One region of the Tsukamurella pulmonis genome, then DNA from elsewhere that is predicted to be linked to it. Evidence: predicted binding sites of a transcription regulator. Region 1 holds the regulator's gene; the other holds the start of a gene.

Region 1 (3,616 bases):
TCGGGCCGCGGGGTGCAGGCCGGGTGATCGGTCGACGGCTCGCCGCCGCAGTCCTCACGTCGTGGATGCGAGCGCCGCGGCGGCGCGGCGGACCGCCGCCGCGACCGGCCCGGGGATGCGCGGTCCGACCGTGACGGCGAGGGCGATCGACGGAACCACCGGGAGGGCGTCGACGGTGACCAGACCGTCCGTGGCGTCGATGGCCGGAAGCAGAGTGACGCCGAGGCCACTGCGGGCGGCGGAGTACAGGCCCGCGAGATTGGCGGCCTCCGCCGCGACGACGTAATCGACGCCGTCGCGCCGGAGGGCGGTGGCGGCCGGGGCGCGCAGGACGCAGGGATCGTCGAACAGGAGGACGGGAACGGTGTCGGACGGGCGTTCCCAGTCCCGCGCGGCGTACCACTGCAAGGGGATAGTGCCGACCGCGTCCGGGTGGTCGACGGGCGCGAGGTAGACCGCAACGTCGGCGAGGCCGCGTTCCACGGCGCCGGCGACCTGCGCGCTGCGGTCGAACCGGAACTGCGCCGTCCATCCGCCGGGCAGAGTGCCGAAGCCGCGGCTGAGTTCGGGGATCAGGCGGTCGGCGCCGTGCTCGGTCGCGGCGACGGACAGCGTGCGGGTCGTGGGGGAGGCGAGCGCATGGACGGCGGCGTCGTGCGCGTCGAGGATCGCCTGAGCGTGCACGAGAAGGCGGGTGCCGTGATCGGTGAAGCGGACGCCGCGTCCGGCCTTCTCGACGATCGCCTCACCCGTCGACGTCTCAAGGCGGCGTACGTGCGCGCTCACCGTCGACTGGGTCAGGTGCAGAGCCTCGGCGGCGCGGTGGACGCCGCCACAGCGTGCGATCGCGACCACGCTGCGCAGTGGCACGATGTCCAGGACAGGGTCTCGCATGACTGAACGATAGTCTCGATCGATCGTGATCGTCAATCATTGTTGGACGCGCACGACCTGCGCGTTCGACCATGACGTCATGAGAATTCCACCGCTGCTCGCGCTCTCAGTCGTCGTGTTGTACGCCTTCGGCTACCCGCTCGGCGCCCTTGGAATCGCGGCCATGAGCCCGTTCCTGCTGCTGTTCCTGCGTTTCGCGGTCTCCGGCGCACTCATGCTCGGGTTGGTCCGCTTCACCGGTCGACGACTGCCCCGCGGCGCGGACCTGGGGCACGCCGTCGTGGTGGGGATGCTGACGCAGGCGACGCAGTTCCTCGGCTGTTATCTGGGGCTGCGGGCGGGCGTTCCGGCCGGGGTCGCGGCACTCATCATCGGCGTGAACCCCGCCGTGACCACGGTGCTGTCGAGGATGGTGCTGCAGGAACAGATGACCGCCCGGCGCTCGCTCGCGGCGGTGCTCGGGTTGGCGGCCGTCGTCACCGCGTGCTGGTCGACGGTGCCGGCGCTGGCGCACGCCGGAGCCGGACTCGGCTTCACGCTGGTGGGGCTGGCGGGCATCGCGCTGGGCGGGGTCTATCAGCAGCGGTTCTGCCGGGAGGTGGATCCGGTGGCGGGCAACGCGGTGGGTATGGCCGTCGCGGCGGTGCCGGCGGGGGTACTGATGCTCCTGTTCGGCGCGACGGTCGTCGATCCGGTGCGGGGCGCAGTGGTCCTCGTGCTGATGGTGGTGCTGAGTTCGATGACAGCGACCACGCTGTATCTGCGCGTGATCGGGATCGCCGGAGCGAGCGGCGCGGCGATGCTGTTCGCGGTGATCCCGTCGGTATCCGCGGTGTTCGCCTTCCTGATCCTCGGGGAGCCGGTGCATCCAGGAGTGGTCGCGGGATTGGCGTTGGGTGGCGCCGCCTGCGCGATCGCCTCGACCGGCGGACGACGAACGCCGGCCCTCGACCTGGTGGTCGATGAGCCGGCGTCGTCGGGAGCGGGGGCGGTCAGATCCGGCGCATGACCGTGACGACCTTGCCGAGAATGACGGCGTCATTGCCGTGGATCGGATCGAACGCGGGATTGTGGGGCATCAACCACACATCCCGACCGGTGCGACGGAAGGTTTTCACGGTGGCCTCGCCGTCGAGCATCGCGGCGACGATGTCGCCGTTCTCGGCCACGGATTGCTGCCGCACGACGACCCAGTCGCCGTCGCAGATGGCCGCGTCGGTCATGGACTCGCCCACCACCTTGAGCAGGAAGAGCGAGCCCTCGCCGACCAGCTCGCGGGGGAGCGGGAAGATCTCCTCGACCGCCTCTTCCGCGAGGATCGGCCCACCGGCGGCGATGCGACCGAGGACGGGGACGAAGGCCGGCTCCGGCATCCTCTCCTCGTCCTCCATCACCTTCTGGATCACCTGCGCGGTGCGCTCTTCGGCGCCTTGGACGTTCACGGCGCGGGGGCGGTTGGGATCGCGATGCAGGAAGCCCAGGCGCTCGAGCGTGCGCAACTGGTGGGCGACCGACGACGTGGAGGTCAAGCCCACCTCGTCACCGATCTCCCGGATGCTGGGCGGGTAGCCGCGATCGCGGACGGAACGCCGGATGACTTCGAGGACCTGCTTCTGGCGACGGGTGAGGTGATCCTCGGAGACGTTGCCCTGCGCGTCGCGGAAGCGCTTGTCCCGGTGCTGAACCTGTCGATCTTCTGTCATGTGTCGCTCCTCACGCCCGTTCGGTTCCGACTCCACTGTAATGCAGCCCGGACCCGCTGACAAACATCTGTTCGAGAAATTTCGCCGCGTGTCTTCCGCTCCGTACGGGGGTGTGGTAGAAATCGAACAGAAGTTCTCTCGAACACTTGCACGCACTTCGGTGTGACTGGTGGGGCAGGATTGAAAACTTGTCAGTCCCCTCCGATAGACCTGTGGGTGAGCGAGAAGGAACCGCTACCGACCTCAGGAGAGACCATGACCGCGATCATCGATCGAGACGTCATCACCGCAGCGCAGGGCGATATCGCCGAGGCGCCGTCCTTGGCGCGCCACGGCTCCGCTGCCGCCGGTCGTCGCGGCGCCACCCGCGCCCGCGGGGTGTCCCCGCGGCTCGCACGCAGTCGTTCGGCGGAGCTGTCCGCGGATTCGATCACGTCGTCGAACGAGCTCCCCGCGGGTGCTCTTCGAACGGATCCCGTGGCGGTCCGCGTGACGGGTGCGCGCGGCTCCGCCCGGCGTACCGTCGAACGCCCGGGCGTGCGTTCGGCCGCGCGGCGCGCACCCCGTGGCGTCTCCCGCGCGGGCGGCTGCGCCCGTCGCACTCCGAGTCCATCGCTCGCGGCGTGCGTGCTGTTCGCGGCCGGCGTCTTCGTGGGCCTGCTGGTGCTCTTCGGCGGCGGATCGCAGACCGAGCCGGCCCCGGCCGGTGCGAGCACGCCCGCGCTCACGTCGATCGTCACGGTCCGTTCCGGACAGAGCCTCGAGCAGATCGCCCGTGAGATCGCTCCGGAGCGCGCGTCCGGCGCGGTGATGGCCGAGATCAGCGAGATCAACGGCCTGCAGGACGGGCGCGTGCACCCGGGGCAGACCCTCGTCACGCCGCGGTACTGACTCACCCCACGCAGCAAGGAGACCTAGATGACCACCCGCATGGTGATAGTGGATTCCCGGCAGGGCGGGCGCTCGGCCCACCTCGACAACGTGGTGCCGTTCCCGCGCCGAGTATTCTCGACAGGGAG
Region 2 (3,616 bases), 920 kb from region 1:
CTGGGGGAGGAGCCGAAGGCGGCCATGGTCGCCTTCGCGCGCGGCGTCCACTCCGCGACGAACCGGCGGTACGCCGCGGCCTCCCGGGGGCCGCAGGCGGCGCCGATCGACGCGACGGTGGCGTCGAGGTCCGTACGGAAGACGATCGGCGGGGCGGTGGTGCCCGGCGGGGTGGGGGCGAAGGCCCACGGGTCGCAGTCCAGGTAACGCAGCCCGTGTGCCGCGAGGTCGAGCTCCTCCGCGATGCCCGTGTGCCGGAACATCAGGTGCGCCGACGAGCCGCGGTCCACGCGGTAGCCCGGGAACCGTTCGACGGTGCTCACCGCGCCGCCCGGCACGGTGTCGGCCTCGAAGACCGTCACCGAGTGGCCCTGCGCTGCCAGGTACGCAGCACCGACCAGGGCGTTGTGACCGGACCCGACGACGGCGACGTCGACCTCGGTGCTCATCGCGCGGCCCCGTTCACCGCGCGGGCGCGACGAAGGGCAGGTCGTGGCCCAGGACGGCGAACGGGCGCGGATCGCCCGAGAAGCGGAACTCGCGCAGCACGTCGTAGAAGCCGGTGCGGCGGTAGAGCCGCCAGGCCCGGTTCTGTTCGGCGGCGACCTCGGGGGTCGAGAGCAGCACGCGCGGTTCGGGGCGGTCCGTGAGCAGGGCGTGCAGGAGCGCGGAGCCGACGCCGTGGCCCTGCGCGGCGGGGTGCACGTGCAGCTCGGTGAGCTCGAAGTAGTCCGCGGCGACGGCCTCGACCTCCGAGGGGGAGAGCCCGCGACGGCCCAGCCCGATGCGGAGCTGTCGGTTCCACCACTGATCGCCCGCGCCGCTGTAGCCGTAGGCGATGCCCACCAGGTGATCGACCATGCGCCCGTCCTCGGTGGGCAGCGCCTGTACCGCACCGAACGCCGCGTAGCCGGGCCGGTTCAGGTGTTCGCGCCACATCGGCAGCCGGTGCGATTCGGTGCCGGCGGGATAGTCCATCGCCGCCACGTAGATCTGCAGGGCGGCGGGCAGCCACAGGGTGGCGTCCTGCGGCGACAGGGCGTGGATCCGTGGTTGCTGCGTCGGCACTGCGGTCACGGACTTCCTTCCCTTGACGTGTCGGACACTCACGCTATATTAGAAGTGATCGAATGATTGTTCGATCACGGACCATCGGATGGGCGCACATGTTCTGGCGCCGGGGCGGCGCGTCGATCCCGGTCCGTCCGGCGGGACTGGCGCGGAACGAGGGAAGCGTTACGTGTCAGTCCCGTCCGGTACAACACGCAGTAACAGCGGAGAAGTTCCACGGAGCAGGAGGAAGGTCATGGTCGAATCGAAGACGCGGATCGATCACGTCGGTTCCCGTCGTCGCATGGGCGAGTCGGGTGCCGCACGCATCCTCGATCGTGCGGATCAGTTCCTCGCCCGTGCCGGCGGGTCGCCGGCCCCGGCCGATCAGTACCGCGAGATCTATCACGCGGCGCTGCGCGGTGCGGCCGCTCTCCTGGCCGAGCGGGAGACCGGTGTGCGCCGCCCCACGCGCAACGCCTGGCTGCGGCTCGCCAAGGCGGCGCCGGGGTACGCGGAGTGGGTCGCCTACTTCACCGCGGTCTCGGGTGTGGTCGCGGCGCTCGAGACCACGGCGCGCTCCGTGAGCGCCGAGGAGGTCGCCGTTCTGCACGGTCGCGTGCAGACCTTCCTCAATTCCGTCGAGTCGGACCTGAGCCGCGCCGCGTGATTTCTCACAGCAAGTGCTGAATGTTCGACGGATGGTGGTCGCGGGGTCGCAAGCCTCGTATCATGAGAGGAGGAGTTGGACCCCATGAGTGCTGAAGGAGGGGAACGTGCCACTCTCCGAGCACGAGCAGCGCATGCTCGACCAGATCGAGAGCGCGCTCTACGCCGAGGATCCCAAGTTCGCGTCGAACGTGCGCGGCGGCCGGTTCGCCGGCGCGTCGGGCAAGCGCCGCGTCATCGCCGCGATCGGCTTCGCGGTCGGATTGATGCTGCTCATCGCCGGAATGCTGCTGCCCAGGGTTGAATACACCGTGATCGTGGGGCTCATCGGCTTCCTGCTGATGTTCGGCTCCGTGGTCTACGCGCTGTGGTCGGGCCCGTCCGCCAAGGGCCCGCGCGGCACCGTCGAGGAGGACGGATCGGTGCGCAACCGATCTGGCCGCGGACGCTCCGCCGGGAGCGCACGCGCCTCCGGGCAGTCGTTCGTGCACCGCATGGAAGAGCGCTTCCGCCGCCGCTTCCCCTGATCCGTAGCGCCTGACAGAGCCGCCGACCTGATGGTCGGCGGCTCTTTTCGTTGCGCTGTGAGCGAAATCAACGGGCCGTCGCGGTGCGCAGCGAGCCCTCGGCGTCGCCGCGGACCGGTTGCGTCGTGTGCGCTCCGTCGTGGTTGCCGGCTCCTTGACGTCCGGCACTCCCGCGGGCGTTTCCGCCTCGTCATGCCGTTGCAACGCAATGACGAGGCGGAAACGTTCGCGGGAGCGGATGCGTGCGATCCGACGGGGGAGAGCTGGCGTCGTGCGTCGCCCATTGCGCCGCACCTCCAGTTGCACAGCCGACCCCGTCGCTACGCCCCCGCTGTGAAGGCACGGCTCGGCTCGACGGAGGGCCGGATTCGGTCTCCTGTGCTTCTGAGTCGCGGATTCGCCGGAACGGGCTGTGCCGGACCGTCCCGTTGTCCGTTCCCCACATCGCCCCACCGCGATTCCCCACTTCTCCCCACAGGCGGCCATCTCAGCGTCCAGAACGTCTCAGAAATCTCAGGCGTCGCGGCGGTACCGCGTGATCGCGCAGGTGTGACGAAGTCCGCCACGCCGGGGCGCGCCGCGTCCCCCACTTCACGCCACGCATCTGACCTGCTTTGACTCTGAGAATTCGCCGCGAAACGCGCGACGATGTGGTTGAAAGTGGTGAATGGTGGGGTAATGTGGGGCGCACTGGAGAAAGACGCGCTAGTCTGAAGTCTCGATCCAGTGACAACCCCTCGGGGTAGGCGGGAGGTGACCGTGATGTTCACGGGTACCTACACGCCGAAACTCGATGACAAGGGACGGCTCACCCTCCCCGCGAAGTACCGCGAGGAACTGGCGGGAGGGCTGACGATCACGAAAGGACAGGATCGAAGCCTCACGGTGTACCCGAAGGCGGAGTTCGAGCGCATCGCCGAGAAGGCGGATGCCATTGAATGGACCGACCCGGCGGGGCGCGCCTTCTACCGCAACTTCTTCGCCAGCTCGGACGACCAGCGTCCCGACTCCCAGGGTCGGATCTCGCTCTCGGCCGATCACCGCCGCTACGCAGGCCTGACCAAGGAATGCGTGGTGGTCGGATCGCGGAGGTTCCTGGAGATCTGGGACGCGGAGGCGTGGGAGCACTACCAGGCACAGCACGAAGACGACTACGCACAGCCGCAGTCCGAATCGCTCAAGGCGATCTTCTGACAACCGCGCTCGCGCGCGGCCCGGTCGAGGTGGACCGAGGCCTGCGCCCGAACCGGCCCTGACGTACTTCCCCAACGCCAGGTACGGCTCGGGCGGGGACCCCGCTCCATCCGCCACGAATCCATCTTCAACGTCACCGTGTGCCCTGGAGGAGTCATGTCCGACGAGTTCTTCGG

What was found. Region 1 encodes LexA, which represses DNA repair genes until DNA is damaged. Its sites were predicted from a motif close to CGAACANNTGTTCG; they were not measured.
Region 2: the regulator LexA is predicted to act here: its motif matches at 1,128-1,141, upstream of BLQ62_RS14700 (SAV_6107 family HEPN domain-containing protein).

What each region holds. Positions count from the first base shown of each region.
Region 1 is NZ_FNLF01000002.1:2,082,323-2,085,938, forward strand. It holds gene BLQ62_RS10230 (LysR family transcriptional regulator) at 55-894, opposite strand; gene BLQ62_RS10235 (DMT family transporter) at 974-1,903, shown strand; gene lexA (transcriptional repressor LexA) at 1,887-2,597, opposite strand; gene BLQ62_RS10245 (LysM peptidoglycan-binding domain-containing protein) at 2,853-3,488, shown strand.
Region 2 is NZ_FNLF01000002.1:3,000,030-3,003,645, reverse strand. It holds gene BLQ62_RS14710 (phytoene desaturase family protein) at 1-449, opposite strand, end outside; gene BLQ62_RS14705 (GNAT family N-acetyltransferase) at 463-1,077, opposite strand; gene BLQ62_RS14700 (SAV_6107 family HEPN domain-containing protein) at 1,307-1,720, shown strand; gene BLQ62_RS14695 (DUF3040 domain-containing protein) at 1,827-2,246, shown strand; gene mraZ (division/cell wall cluster transcriptional repressor MraZ) at 3,009-3,440, shown strand; gene rsmH (16S rRNA (cytosine(1402)-N(4))-methyltransferase RsmH) at 3,597-3,616, shown strand, end outside.